DNA from 2 places in the Asanoa sp. NPDC049475 genome. Region 2 is predicted to be linked to the other one. Evidence: riboswitches for the same ligand, from Rfam matches in the RefSeq annotation. Region 2 holds a riboswitch; the other holds the start of a gene.

Region 1 (7,439 bases), on a different contig from region 2:
TACGCCGACGTGCCGTTGCGGGTCGACGGGCTGCGCAAGGAGTACGGCGACTTCGTGGCGGTCGACCGGGTCGACTTCGAGGTGCGGCGCGGCCAGGTGGTCGGCCTGCTCGGCCCCAACGGCGCGGGCAAGACGACGACGCTGCGGGTGCTGATGGGCCTGACCAACCCCACCGCCGGCCAGATCCACGTGTTCGGCCACCAGCTGGTGCCGGGCTCCCCGGTGCTGTCCCGGATCGGCGCGCTGGTCGAAGGCCCGGGCTTCCTGCCGCACCTGAGCGGCCTGGCCAACCTGAAGGCGTACTGGGCCGCGACCGGCCGGCCGGAGGCCGAGGCCGAGCTCGACCGGGCGCTCGAGATCGCCGGCCTCGGTGCCTCGGTGCACCGCCGGGTGAAGACCTACAGCCACGGCATGCGGCAGCGGCTGGCCATCGCCCAGGCCATGCTGGGCCTGCCCGAGCTGCTGGTGCTCGACGAGCCGACGGACGGGCTCGACCCGCCGCAGATCGCCGAGATGCGCCGGGTGCTCAAGCGCTACGCCACCGACGGGCGCGCGGTGCTGGTCTCCAGCCACCTGCTGGCCGAGGTCGAGCAGACCTGCACGCACGTGGTGGTCGTCAACAAGGGCGCGATCGTCGCGTCGGGTCAGGTCGACGAGATCGTCGGTGAGTCGCCGACGGTGCAGATCGAGGTCTCCGACGCGACCGCGGCGGCCGGCGTGCTCGGGCAGCTCGCGGGCGTGCGCTCCGTCTCGGTCGAGGGCGACTCGCGGCAGTTGGTGGTCGACACCAACGGCACGGCGCGCAGCGAGGTGGTCGCCGAGCTCGTGAAGGCGGGCATCGGGGTGGAGCGGGTGGTGCCCCGGCGCCGCCTCGAGGACGCGTTTCTCGCCCTGGTGGGGGAGAGCTCTAGTGGAAGCGGAGACCGTTGATGACCGACCTCCAGGCGGGCGCGGCTGCCGGTTATCGCGCGTCCCGGACGCTCCCGATCCGCGCGGAGTGGCGGCGGCAGTGGTCGCGTGCGCGTACCCGATGGGCCCTGGGCTTGATGGTCGCGTTGCCCTTGATCATCTTGGTCGCCTTCCAGTTCGACAACGGTGGCGACGACGACAACGGCGGCGGCGAGTTCGGCAGCCTGATCGACCTGGCCACCTCGGGCGGGCTCAACTTCACCCTGTTCTGCCTGTACGTGTCGGCGACCTTCCTGCTGGTCGTCGCCGTCGCGCTGTTCTGCGGCGACACCGTGGCCAGCGAGGCGCAGTGGGGGAGCCTGCGCTACCTGCTGGCGGTGCCGGTGCCGCGCGCCCGGCTGGTGGCCGTCAAGCTGGTCGTCGCGCTCGGCTACTCGGGGCTGGCCCTGCTCACCCTGGCGGGCACGGCGCTGGCCCTCGGCACGGCCAGGTACGGCTGGGAGCCACTGCGCAGCACCGTCGCCAACGAGATCGCGCCGGGTGCCGGCCTGGTGCGGCTGCTGGGCATCCTCGGCTACCTCGCGGTCGTGCTGCTCGTCGTCGCCGGGCTGGCGTTCCTGCTGTCGGTGTCGACCGACGCACCCCTCGGAGCGGTCGGCGGCGCGGTGCTGCTGTGGATCCTGTCGAGCATCCTCGACCAGATCAGCGCGCTGGGCGCCGTGCGCAACCTGTTGCCGACCCACTACAGCACGGCCTGGCTCGGGCTGCTCTCGACGCCGACGCAGTTCGACGACGTCGTCAAGGGCGCGATATCGGCGGTGGTCTACGCGACGCTGTTCTGGTCGCTGGCCTTCTGGCGCTTCACCCGCAAGGACGTGACCAGTTGATCGCCTGAGGTCTGGTTCACAGGCTGAGAAGCGACAGGACCTTTCTCGGGTCTAGGCCTTACCCTGGTACGCACAACTGAATACCTCATCCAGAGGGGCTGAGGGATACGGCCCGAAGACGCCCCGGCAACCACCGCCGTCGACTCATAGCGGAGTCGCGGTGCGCAGGTGCCAATTCCGTCCCCGTCGCATGGTGCGGCGTGGGGAAGATGAGAGGACCTCCCTCATGACGTCGACCATCGACGAAACCGCCCCCTCCGTCTCCGACTCGCCGGCCCGCGCCCTCGTCTGTCGCGGCTGCGGAGCGGAATACCCGCTCGCCGCCCAGCACGCCTGTTACCAGTGTTTCGGGCCGCTGGAGGTGGCGTACGACCCCGCCGCGCTGGCCCGGGTCACCCGCGCGCAGATCGTCGCCGGCCCGCAGAACATCTGGCGCTACGCGCCGCTGTTGCCCGTCGGGCAGGACCCGTCGAGCCGGGTCACGCTCAACCCCGGCCTCACCCCGCTCGTCTCCGCGCCCTCGCTGGGCGCCGAGCTCGGCTTCACCGCGCCGCTCTGGGTCAAGGACGACAGCGCCAACCCGACCCACTCGTTCAAGGACCGGGTCGTCTCGGTCGCGCTGACCGCGGCCCGCGGGCTCGGTTTCACCCGCTTCGCCTGCGCCTCGACCGGAAACCTGGCCAACTCGGTGGCGGCGCACGCGGCCCGGGCCGGCGTGCCGTCGATCGTCTTCATCCCGGGCGATCTGGAGCAGGGCAAGATCATCACGACCGCCGTGTACGGGGGTGACCTCGTCGCCATCGACGGCTCGTACGACGACGTCAACCGGCTCTGCAGCGAGCTCGTCGAGACCGACGAGTTCGAGGACACCGCGTTCGTCAACGTCAACGTCCGGCCGTTCTACGCGGAGGGCTCCAAGACGCTCGGCTACGAGGTGGCGGAGCAGCTCGGCTGGCGGATCCCGGCGCAGGTGGTCATCCCGATGGCCAGCGGCGAGCTGCTCACCAAGATCGACAAGGCGTTCACCGAGCTCGTGGAGATCGGGCTGGTCGAGGCGCCGGCCGGCGGCTGGCGCGTGTTCGGCGCGCAGTCGGCGGGCTGCAACCCGATCGCCACCGCGCTGCACAACGGCACCGACGAGATCGTCCCGGTGCGGCCGATCGGCATCGCCAAGTCGCTCAACATCGGCGACCCGGCGGCCGGGCTCTACGCGCTCGAGGCGGTCAAGCGCACCGGCGGCTGGATGGACTACGCGTCCGACGACGAGATTCGCGACGCGATCCAGCTGCTCGCCCGTACCACCGGGGTGTTCGCCGAGACCGCCGGTGGGGTGACCACCGCGGTGTTGCTGAAGCTGGTGGCGTCCGGCCGGTTGGATCCCTCTTTGGAGACTGTGGTCTTCAACACCGGCGAAGGGCTCAAGACGATCGACGCCGTGGCCGAGCTCGTCGGGCCGACCTATCGGGTCAAGCCGTCGCTTCGGGCAGCTCGCGAGGCCGGTCTGCTGGGCTGAGGAGGCCGTTATCCAGGATGGACTCATACGTTCGGGTGATGCAACATGTGCTCCCCGTAGCGGTGATTTTGCCGTCCGTCGAGAAAACATGTCTACAGGGACTTGACGACCATGATGGGTATCTCGCAGGATGCTCCGTGCGGGAGGGCGAGCCGCCGTAGACTTTTGAAGTTCTAGCGACCCAGCGCCGGAGGCGTTGTGCGACCGCCCTTCCGACCAAACGTTGCCGAAGGCCCCGTCCGATGGACGGGGCCTTCGCCGTTCCCGGCCGTTAGCCGCACAGGGACGTAAATCGCTCGCGTGCCCGTCCGGGGTTGGGCACCCTGGCGGGCATGAGCATCGAGGTGACCCCGCTCGGGGCCGACGGCGGTCAGCACGCGTACGCGATCCGTTCGCAGAGCCAGGCCTTCGACGTGCCCGACTTCGCGCCCGTGTGCCCTCGGGCGTTCTCCGTGGGCCTGACCGACCCGTGGCCCGGCGTGCACAAGCAGCACGCGCTGGCCACGCTCGACGGGGTGCCGGCGGGTTTCCTCGAGCTACGCCTGCCGTACCTCGACAACACCGGCACCGCCGACCTCAACATCGACGTGCTCCCGTCGATGCGGCGGCGCGGTGTCGGCCGCGCGCTCCTGGACCACGCGATCGAGGCGTCCCGGGCAGACGGACGCAAACACCTGATCGGCGAGGCGGTGTGCGCCCTGCCCGGCGGCGCGGCGCGCCCGGTCGACGGTGACGCCTTCGCCCGCGCCACCGGTGCTTCGTTGGCCCTGACCGACATCCGGCGCCGGCTCGACGTCGCGACGATCGACCAGGCCTCGCTCGACTCGCTGGTCGGGGCCGCGTGGCCGCTGGCGGCCGGCTACAGCCTGGTGAGCTGGAGCGGCGCCACGCCGGAGGAGTTCGCCGCCGCCCAGGCCTACCTCGAGGGCCGGCTGATGTCCGACGCGCCGACCGGAGACCTGGCGGTCGAGGGCATGAAGATGGACACCACGCGGCTCCGGGAGACCGAGGTGGCCCGCGAGCGGCGGGGCCGGCGCGCCTACACGACGGCGGCGCGGCACGACGCCAGCGGACGCCTGGTCGCGATCACGGCGATCGAGTTCAACGACACCCCCGACTGGCACGCCTTCCAGCAGATCACCCTGGTCGACCCGGACCATCGCGGCCACCGCCTGGGCGTGCTGGTCAAGGTCGAGAACCTACGTGCGGTGCTGGCCGCCGAGCCGGCCCTGCGCGCGGTCGACACCTGGAACGCGGCGGTCAACGCGCACATGGTCGCGATCAACGAGGCCATCGGCTTCCGTCCGGTCGACGAATGGCACAGCTGGCAGATCGCGCTGTAGGCCCGGATTCGTATGTGACGGCGGGGCCCGGGCGCCGGCTGGCCTCAGATCCGAACCGGAGCCTGGCGGTTCTGCCCGCACCGGGGCGGGTTCGAGGAGGCAAGATGGCTGGTATGACGGAGACCCCGCACAGCTGGTTCGCCAGCCACGCCGCGACGCTCGAGCGAGCGACCGCCGCGATCAAGGACCGTGGCTACTGGTCGGCCTACCCCGAGTCGCCCAGCCCGCGCGTCTACGGTGAGACCGCCGCCGCCGAGGGAGAGGCCGCGTTCCGCGGCTACCTCGACGCGAAGTTTCCGCTCGACCAGCCCGGCGTCACCGACTGGGTGGCCACCGAGCGCAGTCCGTTCGGTGTGCCGCTGCTCGTGTCGTACCCCCACGTCGACCCGGCCACGCTGATCGCCTCCGCGACCGCGGCGCTGCCCGCGTGGCGCGACGCCGGCCCGCAGGCCCGCGCGGGCGTCTGCATGGAGATCCTGGCGCGGCTGCACGCGCACATCTTCGAGCTGGCCAACGCGGTGCAGTTCACCAGCGGCCAGGCCTTCGTGATGGCGTTCCAGGCCGGTGGCGCCCACGCGCTGGACCGGGCGCTGGAGGCGCTTGCGTACGCGTACACGGAGATGACCCGCCACCCGGCCACCGCCGGCTGGGAGAAGCCGGCCGGCAAGGGCGACCCGCTGCGGATGACCAAGACCTTCCACGTCGTACCCCGCGGCGTGGCGCTGGTGATCGGTTGCAACACGTTCCCGACCTGGAACTCGTACCCCGGCTTGTTCGCGAGTCTGGTCACGGGCAACCCGGTCGTGATCAAGCCGCACCCGGGCGCCGTGCTGCCGCTGGCGATCACCGTGCGTTACGCGCGGGCGGTGTTGGAGGAGGCCGGCTTCGACCCCAACCTGGTGCAGCTGGCCGCCGAGGCGCCCGGCGAGGGCCTGGCCAAGACGCTGGCCCTCGACCCGGCGGTCCGCATCATCGACTTCACGGGTTCGACGGAGTTCGGCGACTGGCTGGAGACCAACGCGCGCCAGGCTGCGGTCTACACGGAGAAGGCCGGCGTCAACACGATCATCGTCGACTCGACCGACGACTTCGCCGGCATGTGCCGCAACATCGGTTTCTCGCTGACGCTCTACAGCGGCCAGATGTGCACGACGCCGCAGAACATCCTGGTGCCGGCGGCCGGCATCGAAACGGACCAGGGCCACAAGACCTTCGACGAGGTAGCCGCCGGCATCGCGGCCACGGTCGCGAAGCTGACGGGCGACCCGGCCCGCGCGGTGGAGATCACCGGCGCCATCGTCAACGACGGGGTGCTGACCCGCCTGTCCGAGGTCGCCTCCGTCGGCGAGGCGGTGCTGCCGTCGTCGGAGGTCGCCCACCCGGCCTTCGCCGAAGCCACGGTCCGCACGCCGACGGTGGTGAAACTGACGGCAGCGGACACGGCGGTCTACGGCCGAGAGTGGTTCGGCCCGATCTCGTTCGTCATCGCCACCGACTCGACGGACGCGAGCATCGACATCTTCCGGTCGACTGTGCTGCAGAAGGGCGCGCTGACGGCGGCGGTCTACTCGACGTCGGAGGCTGTCCTGTCGGCGGTGGAGAGCGCCTCCCTGGACGCGGGCGTCCACCTGTCCTGCAACCTGACAGGTGGCGTCTTCGTGAACCAGTCAGCGGCGTTCTCGGACTTCCACGCGACGGGCGCAAACCCGGCGGCGAACGCGGCCCTGACCGACGGGGCATACGTGAGCAACCGGTTCCGGGTGGTGCAGTCCCGCCGCCACACGACCGCCTGATCCAACCTGACGACGCAGGGCCGAGTCGCGTACCGCGGCCGGCCCTGCGGTCGTTGCCGAGTCGCCGCCCTTGCCGGGCCGTCTGGTCACTGTCAGGCGTCGGGGCGCAGGCGTGTGAGGGTTTGTGGGGTGAGGCGGTCCCCGAGGGTTTCCAGGGCGGCCAGGACGGCCGCCAAGTCGGCGGGGCTGTGCTCGTCGCCCAGCGCGGCCGCGACCGCCTCGTCGACGGTTGCGGTCGCCACCGTGCGGCGGCGAGGGGTCAGCTCGGGGTTGCGGGCCAGCAGTTGGCGGCGGCGGTCCTTCGGGTCTGGTTCGGAGATCACCGAGCCGACCGAGCGGAGTCGGGCGACCGAGCCGGAGACGGCGCTTTGTGGCAGGCCTGTGCGGCGGGCTACCTCGCCGACCGTGGTGCCGGGGTTCTCGTAGATGTCCGTCATCACGATGACCACCGTGCGCTCGCCGCCTGGCGGCGAGCCGTCCTCAGGAGCGGGCAGGGCCTGCTCGCCGATCTTCATCAGCGTGCGGCCCAACAGGATGATCTCGACGGGGGTCATGTTCCGTAGATTACATCACTCTTGATGCATCAGAAATGATGCTTTAGCGTCGGTGGACATGAACGACTACGTCGCTGTCGACGGTGCTCGCATCTGGTTCCAGGTGACCGGCTCCGGCCCGGTCCTGCTCATCTCGCAAAGCGGCGAGGGAGACGCCGACCGCACGGTCGACCTCGTGAAGCACCTGGCCAGCCGATTCACGGTCGTCACCTATGACCGCCGCGGCCTCTCCCGGAGCACTGTCGACGACCGCAACGCCGCGGGTTCCATCCGTCAGCACATCGGCGCCCGTGGCGCCGTGGGTTCGGTTCGTCCGCTTGCCGGCGAGGGCGAGCGCGAGCGCGTGGGCTCGGTGCGCGCGCGTGTCGAGGGCGGTGCCGCGGCGGACTCGGTGCCTCGGCGTGTCGTCGCCGCCGCGGGCTCGGTCGTTCGGCGCGTCG
Region 2 (7,439 bases):
CCGCCGGTCGCGGACCGGGCTGGGCGACCCGAACCGGCCGATCGGCAGCTTCCTGTTCCTCGGCCCGACCGGCGTCGGCAAGACCGAGCTGGCCCGGGCGCTGGCGGAGACCCTGTTCGGCAACCAGGACCGGATGATCCGCCTCGACATGAGCGAGTTCCAGGAACGGCACACGGTCAGCCGGCTGGTCGGCGCGCCTCCCGGCTATGTCGGGTACGACGAGGCCGGCCAGCTGACGGAGGCGGTGCGCCGAGCTCCGTACTCGGTGGTCCTGCTCGACGAGATCGAGAAGGCGCACCCGGACGTGTTCAACCTGCTGCTCCAGGTGCTCGACGACGGCCGGCTCACCGACAGCCAGGGCCGCACGGTCAGCTTCAAGAACACCGTGCTGATCATGACGAGCAACCTGGGCTCCGAGCTGATCACCGCGGAGCAGCCGTCGGTCGGCTTCGCCACGGCGGGCAGTGGCGACGCCGACCGCGACCTCGCCGACCGCGTCACCCGCCGGCTGCGGGAGGAGCTGCGCCCGGAGTTCATCAACCGGATCGACGAGATCGTCATCTTCCGGCGGCTGGACCCCGAGCAGCTCGTCGCGATCACCGACCTGATGCTGGAGCAGACCCGGCGGCGGATGCACGCCCAGGACATCGCCGCCGAGTTCACCCCGGAGGCGATCCGGTGGCTGGTCGACCGGGGCTACGAGCCGGCCTACGGCGCGCGCCCGATGCGCCGCACGATCCAGCGCGAGGTCGACAACCGGCTGTCGGAGATGCTGCTCGACGGGCGACTCTCGGCGGGCCAGAAGGTCACGGTCGGCGAACGGGAGGGCGCCCTGACCTTCGAGGTCTCGTCACCGGTGACCGCTCAGTGATGGTGGTGGTAGTAGTCCGCCCGGCGCCACCACATGGCGGCCAGCATGGTCACGAACATCAGCACGTGGCCGCCCATCATCAGGCCGTGCCCGGAGACGGCGCCCAGGAAGTAGGGCACGAGCAGCACCACGAAGGGCGCGTACATCGCGGCGACCATCTCCGCGATTCGCGGCCACGCGTGGCGACGGATCGCCATCCAGGCCGCCATGCCGACGGACATGTCGGTGGCCATCACCAACGCGTCGGCGGCGGGATGGTCGGCCAGGCCGGGTAACGCCATGGACCACAGTGGACCCAGGGCGAACATGCCGACCAGCATCGAGACGACCATCTCGAGGTAGTGGAGGGCGAAGCGGAGGTGGCCTCGGCGGCTGCTGTGCGTCGATGTGCTCATGTGGACGATCCTCCCGGCGCGGGCTCGGCGCACGCAGGTGCCGAAGGTCATGACCGGGGTCATGTGACCTCAGAGCAGGCCGAGCTCCCGGGCGCGCAGGGCGGCCTGGGTGCGGTCGCGGGCGTCGAGCTTGCCGAGCACGTTGGTCACGTGGTTCTTGACGGTGCCCTCGGCCAGGAACAGCGCGGCGGCGATCTCCCGGTTGCTGCGGCCGCCGGCGAGCAGCCGGACCACCTCCAGCTCCCGCTCCGACAGCGGCTGGGTCAGCGGCGCGACCTCGGCGGGCTCCGCCGCGATGCGGGCCACCAGCTTGGCGGCGACCGACGGCTGGAGCACCGACTCGCCGCGGGCCGCCGCCAGCACCGCCTCCACCAGCCTGGCCGACGACACGTCCTTGAGCAGGTAGCCGACCGCCCCCGCGCGCAGGGCCGCGAACACGTCCGCGTCGTCGTCGAAGGTGGTCAGGGCGATCACGCGTACGCCCGGATGCTCGGACCGCACGCGCCGGGTGGCGGCGACGCCGTCGAGCACCGGCATCCGCAGGTCCATCAGCACCACGTCGGGTGCGAGCGTCGCCACCGCCGCGAGTGCCCGCGCGCCGTCCCCGGCCTCACCCACGATCTCGATGTCGGCCTGGACGCCGAGCAGCATCGCCAGCGCCTCGCGGAACAGCGCCTGGTCGTCGACGAGCAGCACCCGCACGGTCACCCGGGCACCTCCACCCACAGCGTCGAACCCTGGCCGGGCACCGACTCCAGGCTCATCCGGCCGCCCAGGTGCGCGGCGCGCTCGCGCAGGCCGAGCAGGCCGAACCCGGCGGTGTCGGCCTGGGCGCCGGTGCCGTCGTCGCGCACCTCGACCCGCACCTCCGCCGCTCGTGAGTAGTCCAGGGTCACCGCGGCTCCCCGCGCGTTCGCGTGCTTGCGCACGTTCGTCAGCCCTTCCTGAGCGGCCCGGAACAGGGCCTCCTCGGCCTCGGCCGGCAGTGCTCGCACCGGGCCGGTGACGTCGAGACCGGTCGGCACGCCGGCCGCCGAGGTCTCGGCCGCCAACGCCTTCAGCGCCTCCGGCAACGGCACCGCCGGCTGTCGTTCGCGCAGCGCTCCCACCGAGCGGCGCACCTCCCGGAGTGCTTCCTCGACCTGGTCCTGCGCCTTCGCCAGGACGTCGTCGGCCCGGTCGGGCTGGGCCACCAGCACCGCGCGAGCCGCCTTGATCTGCATCTGCACCACGGTCAGCGAGTGCCCGAGCCCGTCGTGGATGTCGCGGGCCACCCGGTTGCGTTCCCGCACCGCGGCCAGTTCCTCCGCCTGCAACGCGTACTCCCGAAGCTGTTTTCGGGCTTCCTGTTCGCGGACCAACAGCTTGGTCAGCACGGCGGCGAACACAGCGGCGGCGAACAGGCCCAGGCCCTCGCGTAGACCCTCGGCGAAGGCCATGCCGGTGTGGAAGAAGGGCACCAGCACGACCACCACGACCACCGCCGGCAGGGGCAGCAGCAACGTGGTCTGGCTCACCAGCACGACCAGCAGCAGCGCGGCGCCGACGTAGCCACCGGAGGCCGTGAAGACGGCGCCGCCGAGCAGGAAGAGCGCCACGATGTACGCGTACCGCGGCCATCGCCGCAGGTTGCGCTCGACCGGTCCGAAGCCGAGCGTCGCGGCGAGCACGAACGCGACCGCCGGCGCGAGCGACACCGCCGACCGGTGTCCGGCGACGACGTCGACCACGAGGGTGACGAACGCCGCGACGGTCAGCGCGGCCAGGGCACGTCTCACGCCACCACTGTGGGCTCTCAGGCCAGGCACAGCAACCCTGGGCGATCCTGCACGCATGATCCTGGCTACCCACCTGGGCAAGCGGTACGGCGCGAAGGTCGCCGTCGACGACCTCTCGTTCGAGGTCCGCCCTGGCATGGTCACCGGCTTTCTCGGCCCCAACGGTGCCGGCAAGTCGACCACCATGCGACTGATGCTCGACCTCGACCGCGGCGCCGGCGAGACCCTCTTCGACGGTCGGCGGTTCGGCACCCTGCGGCACCCGATGCGCGAGATCGGCGCGGTGCTGGAGGCGCGGGCCTTCCACCCGACCCGCACCGCCCGCAACCATCTGCGCATGCTCGCCGCGGGCAGCGGCATCCCGGTCTCCAGGGTCGACGAGGTGCTCGAGTTCGTGGGCATCGCCGATGTCGCGCGTCGCAAGCCCAAGGGCTTCTCGCTCGGCATGGCGCAACGGCTCGGGCTGGCCCAGGCGCTGCTGGGCGACCCGGGCACGCTGATCCTCGACGAGCCGGCCAACGGCCTGGACCCGCACGGCATCCACTGGTTGCGCGACGTGCTGCGGGCGCTGGCGGCCGAAGGCCGCACGGTGTTCGTCTCCAGCCACCTGCTCTCGGAGATGGAGCTGATGGCGGACGAGCTCGTGGTCGTGGGGCGCGGCCGGATGATCTACCAGGGGAAGGTCGACGGGTTCGTGCGCGAGTTCACCCGGTCGACGGTGCTGGTGCGCAGCCCCCAGGCCTCGGCACTGGCCGACGCGCTGCGCCGCCTCGACGGAGTCAGCGTGGAGCCGACGGAGGCCGGCGGGTTGCGGATCGCCGGCGCCGACGCGGTGGCGATCGGCGACGTCGCGTTCGACAACGGTGTCCGGCTGCACGAGCTCACCACGACGACGGCCTCGCTGGAGGCGGCGTTCATGACCGCGACCGGAGACGCCTCGGAGTACGTGGCGGTGGCGCATGGGTGACGCGCTGCGCTTCGAGTGGGTGCGGCTGCGCACGTTGCGGTCGACCTACTGGCTGATCGGCTCGGCCCTGGTCCTCAACGTGGCGATCGCGCTGCTGGTCGCCTCCTTGGCGGCCGACCCGACGGTCGACGTGGTCGCGGCGGCGGTGACCGGCGGCGGTGCGAACGCGCCGGTGCCGATGGCGGTGGTGTTGCTCGCGGTGGTCGGGGTGTTCGCGTCGGGCCACGAGTACCGCTACGGCACGATCCAGCCGACCTTGACCACGGTGCCGCTCCGGGGCTTGCTGTTCGCCGCGAAGGTGCTCGTCGTCGGGCTGACGGCCCTGGTCGTCACGGTGGTGTCCGTGTCGCTCAACGTCGCGGCGACCATGCCGTTCTGGGCGGACACGCCGTCGCTGACCGACGTGACGGTGATCGGCTACGTGCTGCTCGCGGTGCTCTGGGCGGTCGTCGGCGTCGCCCTGGGACAACTGCTGCGCGGTGTGCCGGGCGCCCTCGTGGTTCTCCTGGTGACGCCGATGATCGTCGAGCAGCTCGTCTTCCGGCTGTCGTACGTGCCGGCCCTGGACTGGCTGCACCCGGCGGTGAGGTTCCTGCCCTTCACCGCCGGCCTGCAACTGGTCAGTGCGGCGGGCGAGGCGTCCGGCGGGCTGGCGTCCGAGGTCGGCCTGTTCGGGCGATGGGGTTCGGCGACGGTGTTCGCGGTCTTCGTGGCCGCCGTCCTGGCCGCCGCCGTGACCCTGTTCCGCCGCCGGGACGCCTGAGCGGGTATGGTGGCCCCAGGTCATGAGTGTCAGCGCGTAGCCCCGGCTTGCTGACCGGCAACCCTTCATCGCGATGGGGTGCCCCGGGTGAGGACCTGGCCGACGCCGCCCGGTGTTCGGCAAGCGCGAGCATCGGAAGGCCCTCGTGATCACTCTTGCTGCCCTGCCGCCTTCGGTGGCGCTCCCTGACGGGCGGAAGCTGCCCTTCGCCAACCTCGACTACGCGGCGACCGCGCCCGTGGCCAGCGCCGCGGTCGAGGCGGTGGAGGACCTGTTGCCGTGGTACGGAAGCGTCCACCGGGGCGCCGGTGCCTTGTCGCAGAGGACCTCGCTCGCGTACGAGCGGGCCAGGCAGACGATCGGCGACTTCCTCGGAGCCCGCGCCGGCGACTCGGTGATCTTCACGCGGAACACCACCGACGCGATGAACCTGCTCGCCCACGCCCTGCCGCCGCGCACGCTGACGGTGACGTTCCTGGGCGAGCACCACGCCGGCCTGCTGCCGTGGCCCTCGGTGCACCGGTTGCCGATACCCGATTCGCCGGCGTCAGCGGTGGCGTCCCTGGCGGCGGCGTTGCGGGCCGCCCGGGCGCGCGACGGCGCGGCCCGGCCGGTGCTCGTGGCCGTGACCGCCGCCAGCAACGTGACCGGCGAGCTGTGGCCGATCGCCGAGCTGGTGCGGGAGGCGCACCGGCACGGCGCCCGGCTGGCGGTCGACGCCGCCCAGCTGGCGCCGCACCGGCCCGTCGACCTGGCGTCGTGGGACGCGGACTACGTGGCGGTCTCGGGACACAAGCTCTACGCGCCGTTCGGCTGCGGGGTGCTCGCGGGCCGGGCGGACTGGCTGGACGAGGCACCGCCGTACCTGTCCGGCGGCGGCGCGACCCGCGGGGTGACCGACGACGGGACGACGGTGACGTGGACGGACGGGCCGTCGAGGCACGAGGCGGGCACGCCGAACGTGTTCGGCGCGGTGGCGTTGGGAGCGGTCTGCGCCGCGCTGACGGCGTCGGACCGCTGTGCCTGGCAGGACCACGAGGCCCGGCTGTCAGCACGCCTGGAGCGACGGCTGTCGGGCATCCCGGGCGTGGCGGTGCTGCGATCCTTCCCGGCCGGCTCCGACCGGGTGGGCATCGTGTCGTTCGCGGTCTCGGGCCACGACAGCGGCGACCTGGCCACGTGGCTGAGCGTGGAGCACGGCATCGGCGTACGCGAGGGCCTGTTCTGCGCGCACCCGTTCAGCCGCCACCTGCTGACCCAAGCCGCCCACCGCACGGGTTTGCCGATGCCGGCGACGGCCCTGCGCGCCAGCGTGGGAGCCGGCACCACCCCGGACGACATCGACCGCCTCGTCGCGGCCCTCAGGCAGGCGGTGTCGGCCTGACGGCAGGCCGCCGGCGGGATCTCCTCAGCGGCCGACGCTGGACCGCAGCGCCGTCCGTAGGTTCTCCGCCGCGTCCGCGGGCTGGAGGTGGCCGGCGACGACGTTGCGGACGTCGGTGGCCACCACTCGCGCGACGTAGCCCAGGTGCGTGCGGTAGAGACCGTCCAGTGTGGCCTCGTCGAACGGCTGGTGCGTGCCGAACAGGAAGCAGAACGACTCGCCCGCGTTGTCTCCGGTGTTCAGGGCCGTCGGAACGTCCACCTGGGACAGTCGGATGCCGCCGTGGATCAGGCCCAGGGCGTCGCGGGCCTTCGTGCCGTCCGCGTTGAACTCGATCGGCGGCGCGGTCGGCGGTGGGGTGCCGCGGCGGACCCACCTCTCCAGGTGTGCGTACGCCGCCGCCGTCACGTGCTGCACCGGCACCTGGCTGAACGGTGGCTGCGCACACGCGTAGACCGGCGCCGCGCCGAGGTCGCGTGCCTGGATCGGCGCCCGGTAGACCTGGCCGTGGTAGCCGCTGTGCGCACCCCCGGCCACCTCCCAGCGGCGGAACCGGTCCGTGTCGGCCGGCCGCACCGGTGTGCGCACGTCGGTCTCGGACAGCACCTGGAAGACGGGCTCCGGCCCGACCCGGGTGGGCGCCGAGCCGACGACGAAGGCGTAACCGGCGTACACCGGCCGCACCTGCGGCAGCACCTTGTCGTAGTAGACGGTCATCCGGGACGCCGACTGCGAGGCGCCGATCGCGAGGACCGTGCGGGCCGTCAGCCGGCCGAGCGGGGAGACGCCGCGCGGGTCGGCGATCGCCTTGCCCGCCTGGGCGAAGATGTCGTACGACAGCTCGTCGGTCAGGAACTGCCGACCGCCGGTCACGTCCAGCGTGCCGTAACGGGTGGGGCTCCAGCCGCGAAGCTGGTCCACCCCGACCCGTTGCGCGGAGACGCCGACCCAGGCGTGGCCGGCGCGGGTGGTCGCCTCGGCGTTCCACAGCGCGTCGAGGTCGTAGCCGGCGGTGACGTTCTGCCACTCGACCAGCACGGTGCCGCTGAACGCGAGGACGTTCGCCGGCCGGCGGACCACCAGTCGCGTCCGGTAAGGCACGTCGGTGGCGACCTGGGTGCCAAGGGTGTCCCACCCGTCGGCGACCCCGGAGAGGTAGAACTCCTCCTCCACGTAGCCGTGCCGGGCCAGGTCGAAGGGCGTCGAGAAGAAGGGGTACGTGTCGGCGAGGTCGGTCGACTTCGGGTCGCCCGGCGCGGTGCCGGGCAGCGGCCCGGATAC

The links. A riboswitch is a leader RNA that binds a small molecule or an ion and turns the genes downstream of it on or off. The one in region 2 is predicted to bind S-adenosylmethionine.
Region 1: it holds a riboswitch for S-adenosylmethionine, as region 2 does, so the genes downstream of both, thrC (threonine synthase) here and AB0J88_RS23055 (aminotransferase class V-fold PLP-dependent enzyme) in region 2, are expected to answer to the same signal.

Annotation. Positions count from the first base shown of each region.
Region 1 is NZ_JBFAPY010000001.1:266,059-273,497, forward strand. It holds gene AB0J88_RS01245 (alpha/beta fold hydrolase) at 1-930, shown strand, start outside; gene AB0J88_RS01250 (ABC transporter permease) at 930-1,796, shown strand; SAM riboswitch class I at 1,879-2,012, shown strand; gene thrC (threonine synthase) at 2,023-3,309, shown strand; gene AB0J88_RS01260 (GNAT family N-acetyltransferase) at 3,642-4,652, shown strand; gene paaN (phenylacetic acid degradation protein PaaN) at 4,766-6,445, shown strand; gene AB0J88_RS01270 (helix-turn-helix domain-containing protein) at 6,538-6,999, opposite strand; gene AB0J88_RS01275 (alpha/beta hydrolase) at 7,058-7,439, shown strand, end outside.
Region 2 is NZ_JBFAPY010000005.1:653,524-660,962, reverse strand. It holds gene AB0J88_RS23085 (ATP-dependent Clp protease ATP-binding subunit) at 1-871, shown strand, start outside; gene AB0J88_RS23080 (hypothetical protein) at 865-1,266, opposite strand; gene AB0J88_RS23075 (response regulator transcription factor) at 1,336-1,974, opposite strand; gene AB0J88_RS23070 (sensor histidine kinase) at 1,971-3,044, opposite strand; gene AB0J88_RS23065 (ATP-binding cassette domain-containing protein) at 3,100-4,011, shown strand; gene AB0J88_RS23060 (hypothetical protein) at 4,004-4,774, shown strand; SAM riboswitch class IV at 4,793-4,906, shown strand; gene AB0J88_RS23055 (aminotransferase class V-fold PLP-dependent enzyme) at 4,938-6,158, shown strand; gene AB0J88_RS23050 (alpha/beta hydrolase domain-containing protein) at 6,183-7,439, opposite strand, start outside.